Regions from separate parts of the Roseburia sp. AF22-2LB genome, predicted to be linked through region 1. Evidence: riboswitches for the same ligand, from Rfam matches in the RefSeq annotation. Region 1 holds a riboswitch; the other holds the start of a gene.

Region 1 (8,043 bases):
TGTAATGCGCCGGATGACAACCCGTTTATGGCAGGCGCATTCCATGGTGTAACAGAGGCAGATGCGGTAATCAATGTTGGTGTCAGCGGACCGGGTGTTGTAAAGACTGCACTGGAAAAAGTCCGTGGAGAGAACTTTGAAGTATTATGTGAGACCATCAAGAAGACTGCATTTAAAGTAACCCGTGTAGGTCAGCTTGTAGCACAGGAAGCGTCGAGAATTTTAAATATTCCATTTGGTATTGTAGATTTATCTCTGGCACCAACTCCTGCAATCGGAGACAGTGTAGCAGATATTCTTTGTGAAATTGGTCTTGAATATGCAGGTGCACCGGGAACGACAGCAGCCCTTGCTCTTTTAAATGACCAGGTTAAGAAGGGCGGCGTAATGGCATCTTCTTATGTTGGTGGTTTAAGTGGTGCATTTATTCCGGTCAGCGAAGACCAGGGAATGATTAATGCAGTACAGGCAAATGCCATTACACTGGAGAAATTAGAAGCAATGACCTGTGTATGTTCCGTAGGTCTCGATATGATTGCAATTCCGGGTGATACCAAGGCAACTACCATTTCCGGTATTATTGCAGATGAAATGGCACTTGGAATGATTAACCAGAAGACTACAGCAGCCCGTCTGATTCCGGTAATCGGAAAGGGAGTAGGCGATACTGTAGAATTTGGTGGATTATTCGGCTATGCACCGATTATGCCGGTAAACCAGTATTCCTGTGATGCATTTATCAACCGTGGGGGAAGAATTCCTGCACCAATTCACAGCTTTAAGAACTAGGATTTTTTGAAATGGAGAAAGAAAATGAGTGATATCCGTAAACTTGTGTTTTTTGAACGAGGCGTAGAAACATTAACTTATTTTTCACATGAGATGGCAGCGTCATTTCGCAAGATGGGATATCAGATTTTCTTCTTCGACATTCAGGCAGAATATGCTGATACGAAACGATTAAGCCGCTTTTTAAAAAGTGGCGAGACCGCAGTCATTACCTTTAACTTTATCGGATTAAGCGGAGAGGAGTTCCTGCTGGAGACAGAGTCTCAGTCTGTCTTTGCCAGCAGAAATATTCCGGTCTACTGTATTCTTGTGGACCATCCGTTGTATTATCATAAGCAGCTTGATGAGACAATTCCGAATCTGACTGTGTTCTGTATCGACCGTCAGCATATTTCTTATATGAAACGGTTTTATAAAGGGATTCCCTGTCATTTTTTACCATTGGCAGGGAATTTTCTGATGGATGGGGAAGAGCGAGTCCCAACAGATTTTATTCCATATGAGAACCGGGAATATGAAGTGGGTTTTATCGCAAACTATGTGCATCTTCCGGCAATTGAAGAGCATTTTACCAGCCAGACGAAGGAATATATTGATTTCTATCATGAGATATTAAATTATCTCCGCCTGCATCCGTCAGAGCCGTTAGATTCTGCCATGGAGCATTTTGTCCGCCGGGAGATTCCGGAAGTAACGGAGCGGGAGCTGATGGCATGCTTTGCAGGAATGCTTTTTTTGGATATGTATAACCGGACTTATTTCCGTGGAGAAACGGTGCGGACATTGGTAGACAATGGAGTACGGGTACATGTTTTTGGCAAAGGGTGGGAGAATCTTAAGGTAAAGCATCCGGAGAATCTTATTTTAAACGGAAGACAGCTTGATTCTGCCGAATGCGTAAAAATCATCCGGAATACAAAGCTTGCATTGAATACCATGCCGTGGTTTAAGGATGGAGCCCATGATAGAATTTTTACAGCCATGTTAAATAAAGCAGTATCCCTGACAGATGGCAGCATTTATTTAAAGGAGCGTTTCTGCGATGGAAAAGATCTGGCATTTTATGAGTTAGAGCATCTGGATGCATTGCCGGAGCAGGTATTATCCATGCTGGGGCATCCGAAGAAAATGAAAGAAATCATAGAATATTCTTATGAACGGGCACTTAAGGAAGATACCTGGGCGAACCGTGCAGAACGTCTGAGAGAGTTCTTATAGAAATAGAAAATCTTATGAAGGGGAGTCCTTAGAGGAAGAATTCCTTGACAAGTGTTTTGGAATATGTTTTACTAAATTCAGGTCATATGACTGACGGAACCGTGGGAATAACCACATGAAGTATGACCTGAGAAAGCCGACCGTCTGGGCAGTTAAGCTCGGGATACGTGTCGGTATTTTTTATGCATGCAAACAGGAAAAGTCACAGGGAAAATTCGAAAGAGAAAGAGACTTTGACGAAAGCTGCAGCAACTTTAAAAATTACATGGAGCGTAAGAAGGAGGAACAAAAATGAAGATGACTTCATTAGCAGAAGAACTTGGAAGCACTACTTATCCGGGAAGAGGAATTGTAATTGGAAAGTCGAAGAATGGAAAGTATGCGGTAACTGCTTATTTTATCATGGGAAGAAGCGAGAACAGCCGTAACCGTGTATTTGTTGAGGATGGAGAAGGAATCCGTACCCAGGCATTTGACCCTGCAAAATTAAGTGACCCAAGTCTTATTATTTATGCACCGGTTCGCGTACTGGGCAATAAGACCATTGTAACCAATGGAGACCAGACAGATACCATTTATGAACTGATGGATAAACAGCAGACCTTCGAACAGGCATTAAGAACCAGAGAATTTGAGCCGGACGCACCTAACTATACACCGCGTATTTCCGGAATCATGCATGTGGAAGATGGAAAATACAATTATGCAATGTCTATTTTAAAGAGCAACAATGGTAATCCGGATGCCTGCAACCGTTATACATTTGCTTATGAGAATCCGGTAGCAGGAGAAGGACATTTCATTCATACTTATATGAATGATGGCAATCCATTACCAAGCTTTGAAGGCGAACCGGTACTGGTTGATATCGGAGATGACATTGATGCATTTACCGAGCTGGTATGGAATAACCTGAATGCAGACAATAAGGTATCCTTATTTGTAAGATATATTGATATTGAAACCGGAAAATATGAAAGCCGCATTGTAAACAAGAACAAATAAGATTTTGTGAATAAGATTCGTTCGAGAGAGGAAAATAAAATGAAAGAATTAGAATTAAAATATGGTTGTAACCCAAATCAGAAACCATCCAGAATTTACATGGAAAATGGCGAATTGCCAATCAAAGTATTAAATGGTAAACCAGGTTATATTAACTTCTTAGACGCATTCAATGGCTGGCAGTTAGTAAAAGAATTAAAGAAAGCAACCGGACTTCCGGCAGCCACTTCTTTTAAACATGTTTCTCCGGCAGGTGCAGCAGTGGGACTTCCACTTTCTGAAGTAGAGCGTAAGATTTACTGGGTAGATGACATGGATGTAGAATTTACACCGATTGCTAATGCATATGCAAGAGCAAGAGGCGCTGACCGTATGTCCTCTTTCGGAGATTTCATTTCTCTTTCTGATGTCTGTGATAAAGCAACCGCACTTTTAATTAAAAGAGAAGTATCTGATGGAGTTATTGCACCGGGCTATGATGATGACGCATTAGAAATTTTAAAAGCAAAGAAAAATGGCAATTACAATGTCATTGAAATTGATCCTGACTATATTCCAGACCCAATCGAGCGTAAACAGGTATTTGGCGTTACCTTTGAGCAGGGAAGAAATGAGTTAAATATTGACGAGCATTTCTTTGACAATATTGTAACAGAAAACAAAGAGCTGCCGGAATCAGCAAAGAGAGATCTGGCAATTTCCATGATTACTTTAAAATATACACAGTCTAACTCCGTATGTTATGTAAAAGACGGACAGGCAATCGGTATTGGTGCCGGACAGCAGTCCCGTATCCACTGTACCAGATTAGCAGGCTCCAAAGCAGATAACTGGTGGTTACGCCAGTCTCCACAGGTACTGAATCTGCCATTTTTAGATAAAATTCGCAGAGCTGACCGTGATAATGCAATCGACCTTTACATTGGCGAGGATTATATGGACGTACTTGCAGATGGCGAATGGGAGAAGATATTTAAGACCAGACCTGCTGTATTTACGGCAGAAGAAAAACGTGCATGGTTAGATAAGAATACCGGAGTATCTCTTGGCTCTGATGCGTTCTTCCCATTTGGAGATAACATCGAGCGCGCCCACAGAAGTGGCGTGCAGTATGTAGCACAGCCGGGCGGATCTATCCGTGATGACCATGTAATCGAAACCTGTAACAAATATGGTATGGTGATGAGCTTTACCGGAATCCGTCTGTTCCACCACTAGGAGCTGGAAAATCAGATAGGATTTGAAAGATAAGATTTTGCTTTGTGAAAGGACATTTAGTTCCTGCTATAAAATTCCGCAGTTACTAAGCAGTTTGTTTTTCTTTTTGAGATAAAAACAGTCTTTCCAATGTTTGACAAGATGTCTGTACGGTTCGTCGAAGTACGGATGCATAATAAAGGCTGTTAGGGGCACTTGGAATTTCGTCTGGCAACAGGCAACGCTGGCACAGGGATGTGCCAGCGAGGCGCATTTGAACATGGATGTGAATTTGCGCTGGTTGCCAGATAATGTGATGTATTATCCGAAATTCCCAGTGCCCCTTGCAGGCTTTATAGAGCATCCGTACCCGACGGACAGTGCAGACATCCAGTCAAAGCAACGGAAAGACAGTTTACATTCAAGAAAAACAAACTGCTAAGAACTGCTGAAATTTTACTGCCAAAGAACTAAGATGTCCTTTTACAATCAAAATCTTAGTTCTTATCAAACACTCTTTTGATTTTCCCACCAACCAAATGGTGGAATCAGACGGCACGGAAAATTCACACCCTTACAATATTGCGTACAAACTCGCTTCTGGCATCCTGACCGGTTATTCCGGACAGGATGTTTTCGTATAATTCGCCGGCAAAAATATCAAAATCAAAAACCTTTGCTGCATCGGAAGAAAGAAAGTTATAGGCATCGGCAGTTTTGGAGATCATAGGAACACTGGCGTAGTTGCTTAAAATAGTAAGAAGCCTGGAAGCATCTTTGCGGAAACCTAAAATCCGGAGATAAGGAATATAATCCAATGATCTGCCCAGGCGGTAATCGTCCTTTGTAATCTGAAGCAGAAGGTGCGTGAAAATCCGGCTGATTCTGGTATAAGTCATATCCTTTGTTTTCAGTAACTGGCAGAACTGCTCAAAGGAATGAAACTGTTTTTGCAAATTTTTTATCCGGTGGGCAATTGCTTCATTGGAATCACCACAGAAAGCCAGTTGTGCTTCACTCTGCTGTAACAGAAGGTAAGAGAGCGGAGCAGAAAAATCATTGGCAGAAACCGGCGGATAAAGATTAAGATACTTTTTTAAAATAGAATAAGCAGCTTCCGGCAGATATGGATTTAATGTAGTGATGTCATTCCAGCCGTTTGAAAGAAGTTCTTTTCTTATGGCAGTGGCAGAGGAAAGACTGCTGTTAAGTGCCGCTTCGTGATAGCCGTCTCCGGTCCGCTGAATCAGATAAGGGGTGATGGCGGCATTCTGAGCCTGAATCGCTTTTAAATATTCAATAGCAAGAATATTATTTGGCTCATTTAAAAGGCTGGCAAGTTCATCTGCCGGGATTTGCGGGTTGGCTTCTTTTAAATAGCTGCATACCGCCTGACTTCTTGCGGCAGGATAGGACATTCCTTTTTTGAGACAGGAAGAGAGAACTTCTTTGTAGTCTTCTGGTTCGGATACGAGCAGGGAAGCAACTTCTTTTAATAAAGAAAGATTGTCTGTTTCTGCACCAAAGCAGAGGGTGTCTACACAGCCACATTTACGCATGAGTGCAACACCTGCAGAAGCAAAAAGTTCGGCAGAAGCAGTTGCCCAGAGGGCTGGCAACTCAATTACCAGGTCAGCACCGCAGCTTAAAGCCATTTCTGTTCGTGCATATTTGTCAATAAGAGCCGGTTCTCCCCGCTGGACGAAATTTCCACTCATGGCTGCGATAACGAAGTCAGCCTGGGTCAGGGAACGGATTTTTTCTATCTGGTAAGCATGACCGTTATGAAACGGATTGTATTCTGCAATGATTCCTATGATGCGCATAAGTCCTCCAAAGTTACAAATAATATAGTTCTATCATAGCATTATTCCCATATTTTTGGCAAATTACTTATGGAAAGTATTCATAAGAAGAATTTCGAAAAAATATTTTTCTTTGCATTTTTTCAGACACTGTACTTGAACACCATTTAAAATAGGGGTATACTAAACATACATATGCGGATTTGTAACAATGAACCGTAAAAAAATAGCAGTGAGGAGAAAACAGATGAACGTATTAGTTATTAACTGTGGAAGTTCTTCTTTGAAGTATCAGCTTATTAATTCAGATACAGAAGCTGTACTGGCTAAAGGACTTTGTGAAAGAATCGGAATTGATGGAAGATTAGTATACCAGCTTGCTGGCCATGATAAAGAGATAACAGAAGCACCAATGCCGACCCATAAAGAAGGTATCCAGATGGTACTGGATGCACTGGTAAACCCAAAGACAGGTGCGGTAAAGAGTCTTTCTGAAATTGATGCAGTAGGACATCGTGTCGTACATGGTGGCGAGAAATTTGCCCAGTCTGTTGTATTAAATGAGGAAGTATTAGCAAAAGTGGAAGAGTGTAATGAGCTTGCACCACTTCATAACCCTGCAAACTTAATTGGTATTCGTGTATGTCAGGAACTTATGCCTGGTGTACCAATGGTAGGTGTGTTTGATACCGCTTTCCATCAGACCATGCCGCAGAAGGCTTATCTTTATGGTCTGCCATATGAATATTATGAAAAATACAAGGTAAGACGTTACGGTTTCCACGGAACAAGCCACAGCTTCGTATCCAAACGTCTGGCTGAGTTCTTAAATCTTGATTATAACAATTCCAGACTGATTGTTGCCCACCTTGGAAACGGCGCATCCATCAGTGCTGTATTAGATGGTAAATGTGTAGATACCTCTATGGGACTTACTCCATTAGAGGGACTTGTAATGGGAACACGTTCCGGTGACATTGACCCGGCAATCATGGAATTCATTGCAAAGAAAGAAAACCTTGACATCGACGGAATTATGGATGTATTAAATAAGAAATCCGGTGTAGAGGGACTTTCCGGTGTATCCAGTGATTTCCGTGATCTCGAGGCTGCTTATCATGAAGGAAATCCAAGAGCAATTGCAGCATGTGAAGTATTTGCTTACCGTGTAGCAAAATATATCGGTGCTTATGTGGCTGCAATGAACGGAGTAGATGCCATTGCATTTACCGCAGGAATTGGTGAGAATACATCTTTTATCCGTGAGAAGATTCTTGCATACTTCGGATATCTTGGAATTACCATGGATAAGGAAGCAAATATGGTTCGTGGAGAGGATAAGATTATTTCTACTCCGGATTCCAAAGTAACCGTATGCATTATCCCGACCAACGAGGAACTTGCAATCGCAAGAGAAACCGTAGCTTTGGTAGGCTAAAAAAGGAAAAATATTGTTGACAAAAGCTATAGTGCTATGTATAATTGTTTAGGTGTGAAAAGGAGACAAACGTGATATTAGATTTAACCGATGTATGTTCATGTGAAAATAAAGAGCTTACGAAAGAGGCTGTAATTGAATTGACATCCTTTGATTCAAAGTTAGGTGTGTTTCCGTTCATAGAGAAAAAGCCATTCGAGCTGCGTATCGTTAACGAAGAGAATAAGGATTTACTGATTCACGGAGAAACGGACGTAAGGATAGCAATACCATGTGACCGCTGCTTGGAAGAAGTTCCAACAGATTTCCACCTTGTATTCGATAAGAAGTTCCCATTGGAAGATGCGGATGCTTCGGAAGAAGAGATGGATGAGGCAGACTACATGAAAGGATTTCAGCTTGATATTGATAAAATGGTCTATGATGAAATCTTGGTGAACTGGCCAATGAAGGTTCTGTGCAGAGAGGATTGCAAGGGGATTTGTAAGAAATGCGGTACGAATCTGAATGTCAAGACTTGTGACTGCGAGAAATCTGAGCTGGACCCGAGAATGGCAGCAATTCAAGATATTTTCAATAAATTTAAGGAGG
Region 2 (8,043 bases), on a different contig from region 1:
AAGTCATTGCTGGGAGAAGGCTGGGATGCACCGTGCATCAATTCCCTGATACTGGCAACTTATGTAGGGTCTTTTATGCTGAGTAACCAGATGCGTGGAAGAGCAATCCGTACCGACAGAGAGCAGCCGGATAAGACCGGAAACATCTGGCATCTTGCCTGCATTTTTCCAAAAGAGCGGGGACAGCAGAGTAATACCGATGCAGAGGGCGATTATGAAATGTTGGAACGCCGGTTTGAATCATTTTTAGGAGTATCCTGCAGGGAAGATGTAATCGAAAGCGGAATCGGTCGGCTGGACATTCCAAAGATAACATCAAAATATGAGGTAGATAAAGCAAACCGCATGATGCTTGAGCGTGCAAAGGACAGAAATGCATTGAGGCAGCGATGGAACCAGTCCTTGCAGGAAGTGCGAAATCAGATGGAAATAGAACAGATAGATGAAATTGCAGCAAAAGAAATAGAAACCGGATATATCTTTATTAATGCGGTCTGTATAGAAATCATACAGGTAATACTTGCAATGCTCTTAATGAGTGGAAGAATGATGGCACAGAAGCTTGGTAATCATCCGGCTTTCCTGTTACTTGGAATTGCGCTGTTAGCCGCATTTGCCGGAATTGTCTATCAGGGGATACGTCTGTTTAAATTCAGCACCCCGGCAAGACGGATGAAACAGCTTAGCGAAGCAATGCTAGATGCATTGAGGGAATGCGGGGAATTAGAGGATGGTGCCCATTGCAGGACAGAAGTAGAATCCTTTAACGGACTTGTGGTAGGTACCTGGCTTAAAGGTGGAACCACCAGAGATAAGACAACCTATTCTGCCTGCATGGAAGAATTGTGGGGTGTTATTGATAATCCAAGATATCTTCTTATCCGGGAAAAAATCTTTGGCACATCAAGAGAGTGTTACAGTGTCCCGGAAATATTCGGAAGACAAAAGGAACGTGCCCTGATTTTTGAAAAACATATGAAAAGGGCTCTTGGACCATACCATGTGGTATATACAAGAACCCCGGAAGGACGAAAACTATTATTAAAAGAGAGGACACGCTCCTTTGTAAATCAAAACCAGAGCCTTTTGCAGGGAAAGAAAATTGCAAAAGGATATTAAGAATAATAAGAATTTTCAATTTTTGGATATTTTTTATTTACTCCAAAGAAAAAGAGGAGCAGTCCTGCAACCAGTAGTCCTGCACCAACAAAGAACCACAGGAAGAAGAACGGAACGGTATCTGCTTTATACATAAACCAGTCAGGAGAGAAGGTTCCCCAGAGGTTAAAGAGGATATGGAAAAGCATGGAAGGATAAATGCTGCGGCTTTTCTCGCAGATAAATCCAAGAACAATTCCTACCACAAAAGCATAAACACCCTGAATCATATTCATATGGAACACACCAAAGAGCAGTGCCTGCAAGAGGTTAGCAACCCAGAAAGGCATTGCTCTTTTGGCATATTTCAAAGTCAGTCCACGGAAAATCAGTTCTTCACAGACAGGTCCAATCAGAACGGAATAGAGAACCAGAATCAGGGAAGGCTCATCCAGTCCCACCGATTCTACCAGGTTACTGTAATATTCCAGCCAGTGCGGGTTAATGGCTGCAGTAAAAGATACAATGTAATTGGTAATATACTGTAATCCTACTGCAGTAATAAGAATGCCGAAGATAACCGGAATATTAAATGGTTTCCGTACATTTTCCGGTTCTGTCTGCCGGAACTTTTTATAATACCAGTAGGCAAATACCACAAGGGCAACAGTACCGTAGGCTGCACTGACACCGGCATTAAAATTGGCGGTGGAAATAATATTTAAAAATGCATCCATACAGTCATCGATAGAAGTTGCCCCTTTGGTATAAAAACCACCCAGCAGGGCAAGCCCTACTGCCGGAATGGAGATAAGCTGCTGCAGGCCAAATGCCAGCAGAGCCGGAAGAAAACAGAACATAATTCTGCCAAATCGCTTCATGAAAAAACCTCCTCAAGTATCATCACTTTTCTTGGCACATTATAACAATTATGAAGCGAATATGCAAACTACTGAGGTACCGCCTGTTTAAAAATACATGGAAAAATGTATTTTTAAATGCAGACAAATACTCTCCGGGTACTTGTGAAATAGGCGGAATCATGCTATACTAGGCGTTATGTTGATATATTTTATGATGCTGTATGAAATATAAATTCACATAATTATAATCAGAGGAGGAATAAATATGAAGAACATGAAGAAATTTGCAGCACTTTTATTAACTGCAGCAATGACAGTAGCAATGGTAGGATGTGGCTCATCTGTAGCTGCAAACACAGTAAATTCCAAGGATGACCTTCCGGGAAAGAAAATCGGTGTTCAGCTTGGAACAACCGGAGATGCCGATGCAACAGCATACGAGGACGAAGGAAGCACCGTAGAGCGTTACAACAAAGGTTCTGATGCAATCCAGGCATTAAAGACCGGTAAGATCGACTGTGTAATCATCGACAAGCAGCCTGCAGAGGCATTTGTTGAGAAGAATGATGACTTGAAAATCTTAGATGATACCTTTGATGCAGAGGAATATGCAATCTGTATCGCAAAAGATAACACAGATTTAACAGACGAATTCAACAAAGCAATCGAAGAGTTAAAAGCCGACGGAACAATCGATACTATCATCAGCAACTATATTGGTGATGAAACAGGAGAGCATCCATATGAGACTCCGGAGGGAACAGAATATCCAAACGGAAAACTTACCATGGCAACCAATGCACAGTTTGAGCCATACGAATATTATGATGGTGACAACGTAGTTGGTATCGATGCAGACATCGCAAAAGCAATCTGTGACAAGCTTGGCTATGATTTAGAGATTGAAGATATGGAATTTGATGCAATCATCGCAGCAGTATCTTCCGGTAAAGCAGATTTTGGTGCAGCAGGAATGACTGTAACAGAAGACCGTCTTAAGAACATTGACTTTACAGATACTTATGCAACAGCAAGCCAGGTTATTGTAGTAAGAAATAAATAATCGGTATAGGAGGAAAGACCTTGAGCGATTTTTTAAGCAGCTTTCAACAGGATTTTATAGAGAAAGACAGATATCTTTATCTGTTACGTGGCCTTGGCAATACACTGCTTATTGCAGTGCTTGCAGTACTTCTGGGTATTGTGGTTGGATTTTTAGTCGCAATTATCCGTTCCACCCATGATAAACATGGTGGATTAAATGTTTTGAATTTTATATGTAAAGTGTATCTTACCATATGGCGTGGAACCCCTACGATGGTACAGCTTTTGATTATGTACTATATTATTCTGGTTGCACTCGATAATAAGATTGCAGTGGCTGTAATCGCTTTTGGTTTGAATTCGGCTGCCTATGTGGCAGAGATTGTACGTTCCGGAATCATGTCTGTAGACGAAGGACAGTTTGAAGCTGGACGAAGCCTCGGACTGAATTATTCGCAGACCATGCGTCTGATTATTCTGCCACAGGCATTTAAGAATGTACTTCCGGCACTGGCAAATGAGTTTATTACCTTACTGAAAGAGACTTCCATCAGTGGATATATTGCAATCCCGGATCTGACAAAGGGTGGCGATATCATCCGTAGCCAGACCTATGACCCGTTCTTACCATTGTTCGGTGTTGCAATTATCTACCTGATAATCGTTATGATTTTAACGGCTGGTGTACATAAACTGGAAACGAGGTTGAGAACAAATGAGCGATAAGAAGGTATTGATTGAAGTAAAGGATTTGTGTAAATCCTTTGGAAATGTAAATGTATTAAATGGTATCTCCACAGAAATCGCCCAGGGAGAGGTGGTTGCCATCATCGGACCATCCGGTTGTGGTAAATCCACATTCTTACGTTCCTTAAATCTTTTAGAGGAGCCGACTTCCGGTGTGATTACTTTTGAAGGAACAGATATCACGGATAAATCCGTAGACATCAACAAGATGCGTCAGAAGATTGGAATGGTATTCCAGCAGTTCAATCTGTTCCCGAATTATACCGTAAAAGGAAATATCATGCTGGCACCGGTTCAGACCGGACTTATGAATAAGGAAGAGGCCTCTAAGCGTGCGGACGAGCTTTTGATGAGAGTTGGTCTTTCCGATAAAGCAGATACTTATCCGGCAATGCTTTCCGGTGGACAGAAACAGCGTATTGCAATTGCAAGAGCACTGGCAATGAATCCGGATGTCATGTTATTTGACGAGCCGACTTCCGCACTGGATCCGGAAATGGTAGGAGAAGTTCTTGAAATTATGAAAGAACTGGCACAGGACGGAATGACCATGGTAGTGGTAACGCACGAAATGGGATTTGCAAGAGAAGTGGCAAGCCGTGTCATGTTTATCAATGAAGGACAGATTCAGGAAGAGAATACACCGGCAGAATTCTTTGCCAATCCACAGAATCCGCGTCTTTGCGACTTCCTTTCCAAAGTATTGTAGGAAAAGAACAGATAAAATGGTAAAAATAGTTGATAAAAAGTTTTCATAAGCTATTGCAATCAGAAAAAAAATAGTCTATGATAAAACCGTTATATGACTGACGGATAAGTGGAAAAACCACATGAAGTATAACGAAAACGAGCCGACCGTCTGGGCGATGAACCTGGAGGACTGGCTCGTTTTTTTTTGTATGTTATTTTGAACACCAAAAGATATTGACAAAAAAATAACGGTCAGTATATACTAACTACAGTTAAACAAGACTAATTCAAACCAATGAATAAAAAGTCTGTTGACAGTAAATTTAGTAACCATTCAGTGTTCATACTGAATACATTTTTTTAGGAGGATATCGTAATGATTGAAATGAAAGAGTGGGATGGATTCGAAGGACGTCTCTGGAAAGAAGAAATCAATGTTCGTCAGTTCATTCAGGACAACTACACTCCATATGATGGAGATGAGAGCTTTTTAGCTGAGCCGACAGATGCAACCAACAAGCTATGGGATGCACTTCAGAAATTACAGAAAGAAGAGCGTGCCAAGGGCGGCGTTCTTGATATGGAGACAGAGGTTGTAACCGGAATTACAGCTTATGGTCCGGGATATATCGATGAAAGCTTAAAAGATTTAGAGCAGGTAGTTGGTCTTCAGACTGACAAACCATTAAAGAGAGCTTTCATGCCATATGGTGGAATCAAGATGGCTGTTCAGGCATGTGAGACCTACGGTTATGAAGTAAATGATAAATTAAAAGAAATTTTCACCAAGTATCATAAGACACACAATACAGCAGTATTTGATGCTTATACACCGGAAATGATGAAGGTTCGTCATGCTAAGATTTTAACAGGTCTTCCGGATACCTACGGTCGTGGACGTATTGTAGGTGATTACCGCCGTGTAGCATTATACGGACTGGATTACTTAATCGCTGAGAAGAAGAAGGACAAAGCCAACTGCGGATGCGGACAGATGACAGATGATGTCATCCGTTTAAGAGAAGAAATTGCAGAGCAGATTAAATGTCTGGAAGACATGAAGAAACTGGCTGAGATTTACGGATATGATATTTCAAGACCTGCAACCAATGCAAAAGAGGCTGTTCAGTGGTTATACTTCGGATACCTTGCAGCAATCAAGACACAGAACGGTGCAGCGATGTCAGTAGGACGTGTTTCTACTTTCCTTGATATTTATATTAAGAGAGATATGGATAAGGGAATTCTTACTGAGCAGCAGGCTCAGGAGCTGATTGACCATTTCACAATGAAACTTCGTATGGTTAAATTCGCACGTATTCCTTCTTATAACCAGTTATTCTCCGGTGACCCTGTATGGGCAACCCTTGATGTAGCAGGAACAGGTGTAGACGGACGTTCCATGGTAACCAGGACAGACTTCCGTTTCCTTCATACTTTAGAGAATATGGGACCGGCACCGGAACCAAATCTTACTGTATTCTATTCATCCAGACTGCCACAGACCTTCCGTGATTATGCAGCACGTATCTCGATTGAAACAAGCTCAATCCAGTATGAAAACGATGATGCAATGAAACCGGTATGGGGCGATGATTATGCAATCTGCTGCTGTGTATCTGCTACACAGACAGGTAAAGAGATGCAGTTCTTCGGCGCTCGTGCAAACCTTGCAAAATGTCTGCTTTACGCAATCAACGGTGGTGTTGATGAAAAATCAGGCGAGCAGGTAGGACCAAACTACGCACCAATTACAGCTGAATATCTTGACTATGATGAAGTAATGGCAAAATATGACAAGATGATGGACTGGTTAGTAGACATCTATGTAAATACACTGAACCTGATTCAGTATATGCATGATAAATATTACTATGAAGCAGCAGAGCTTTCTCTGATGGATACCGACTTAAAGAGAACTTTTGCAACCGGTATTGCAGGATTTTCACATGTTATCGATTCTCTTTCTGCAATCAAATATGCAAAAGTAAAAGTCGTACGTGATGAGAACGGACTTGCAAAAGACTTCGAAATCGAAGGAGACTTCCCGAAGTACGGAAATGATGATGACCGTGCAGATGAAATCGGAGTATGGCTGCTTAAGACTTTCATGGATAAATTAAAGAAACATCATACTTATCGTGATTCTGAGCCTACAACTTCTATCCTTACCATTACTTCTAACGTAGTATATGGTAAAGCAACCGGAGCTATGCCGGATGGACGTAAAGCCGGCGAACCACTTTCACCGGGAGCTAACCCATCTTACGGTGCAGAGCAGAACGGACTTTTAGCTTCCCTGAACTCTCTGACCAAGCTTCCATATGAGTGGGCATTAGATGGTATTTCCAATACACAGACCATCAATCCTGGCGCACTTGGAAACAACGAGCAGGAAAGAATCGATAATCTTGTAAATGTAATGGACGGATACTTTGACCAGGGTGCTCATCATCTGAATGTCAATGTATTTGGCAAAGAAAAGCTTATTGATGCAATGGAGCATCCGGAGAAAGAAGAGTATGCAAACTTCACAATCCGTGTATCCGGCTATGCAGTTAAGTTCATCGACCTGACAAAAGAGCAGCAGCTTGATGTTATTGCCCGTACCTGTCATGAGCGTATGTAATTTAAGACAGTAACCGAACTGCGGGGAGCATGCGATTTTTCCACAATTCAGGTAAAGCAGAATGTGCAGGCTTAATGAAAAAAGCCTGCACATTTTTATAGGTTGTTAAGCATCCGTAAGTATTTTGGTGTATAGGAGGCAATATGAGTGAAATAAAAGGACACATCCATTCTGTAGAAAGCTTTGGTTCGGCAGACGGACCGGGTGTAAGATATATTGTATTTTTGAAAGGCTGTAACATGAGATGTCAGTACTGCCATAACCCGGATACCTGGGCAAAAGATGGCGGAGAGCTGATGACACCGGAAGAAGTGTTAAAAAAGGCACTTCGCTACAAAACTTATTGGAAAGAAAAGGGCGGAATCACCGTAAGCGGTGGAGAGGCTCTTTTACAGATAGATTTCGTAACAGAACTGTTCCGGCTGGCAAAAGAAAAAGGGGTAAATACCTGTCTCGATACCTCTGGCAATCCATTTTCCTTGGAAGAACCATTTAAAAGTAAATTTGATGAGTTGATGAAATATACAGACCTCTTTATGTTAGACATTAAGCATATGGATGATGCAGCACACCGGAAACTCACCGGACAGACGAATCAGAATATTTTGGAAATGGCAGCTTATTTATCAGACCATGGCAAAGCAATGTGGATCCGCCATGTGTTGGTGCCGGGTATTACAACAGAAGAGGATGAGCTTCACCGCTTAAGAAGTTTTCTTGATACCCTTAAGACAGTAGAGCGGGTGGAAGTGCTGCCATATCATACCTTAGGCGTCTTTAAATGGAAGGAACTTGGAATTCCATACCAGTTAGAAGGCGTAGACCCGCCTACAAAGGAGCAGATAGACCGGGCAAAAGAGATTCTTGGGGCACTGTAAAATAGATAAGCAGCATTACAGGAAAATAAAAAAGTAATGCTGCTTTTTAGATTCTGACGATAATGCGGGTAAGGTATTCACTTCGTTTATCCGT

The links. A riboswitch is a leader RNA that binds a small molecule or an ion and turns the genes downstream of it on or off. The one in region 1 is predicted to bind ZMP and ZTP.
Region 2: linked by a shared signal. The riboswitch ahead of pflB (formate C-acetyltransferase) and the one ahead of DWX96_RS08410 (IMP cyclohydrolase) in region 1 are both predicted to bind ZMP and ZTP.

The regions. Positions count from the first base shown of each region.
Region 1 is NZ_QTWM01000004.1:248,328-256,370, forward strand. It holds gene DWX96_RS08395 (PFL family protein) at 1-789, shown strand, start outside; gene DWX96_RS08400 (glycosyltransferase family protein) at 814-2,007, shown strand; ZMP/ZTP riboswitch at 2,084-2,164, shown strand; gene DWX96_RS08410 (IMP cyclohydrolase) at 2,299-3,012, shown strand; gene DWX96_RS08415 (phosphoribosylaminoimidazolecarboxamide formyltransferase) at 3,052-4,230, shown strand; gene DWX96_RS08420 (nucleotidyltransferase) at 4,776-6,035, opposite strand; gene DWX96_RS08425 (acetate kinase) at 6,262-7,452, shown strand; gene DWX96_RS08430 (YceD family protein) at 7,524-8,043, shown strand, end outside.
Region 2 is NZ_QTWM01000005.1:86,453-94,495, forward strand. It holds gene DWX96_RS09015 (DEAD/DEAH box helicase family protein) at 1-1,119, shown strand, start outside; gene DWX96_RS09020 (type II CAAX endopeptidase family protein) at 1,116-1,979, opposite strand; gene DWX96_RS09025 (transporter substrate-binding domain-containing protein) at 2,227-3,024, shown strand; gene DWX96_RS09030 (amino acid ABC transporter permease) at 3,045-3,731, shown strand; gene DWX96_RS09035 (amino acid ABC transporter ATP-binding protein) at 3,721-4,461, shown strand; ZMP/ZTP riboswitch at 4,545-4,624, shown strand; gene pflB (formate C-acetyltransferase) at 4,819-7,071, shown strand; gene pflA (pyruvate formate-lyase-activating protein) at 7,215-7,949, shown strand; gene DWX96_RS09050 (MerR family transcriptional regulator) at 7,996-8,043, opposite strand, start outside.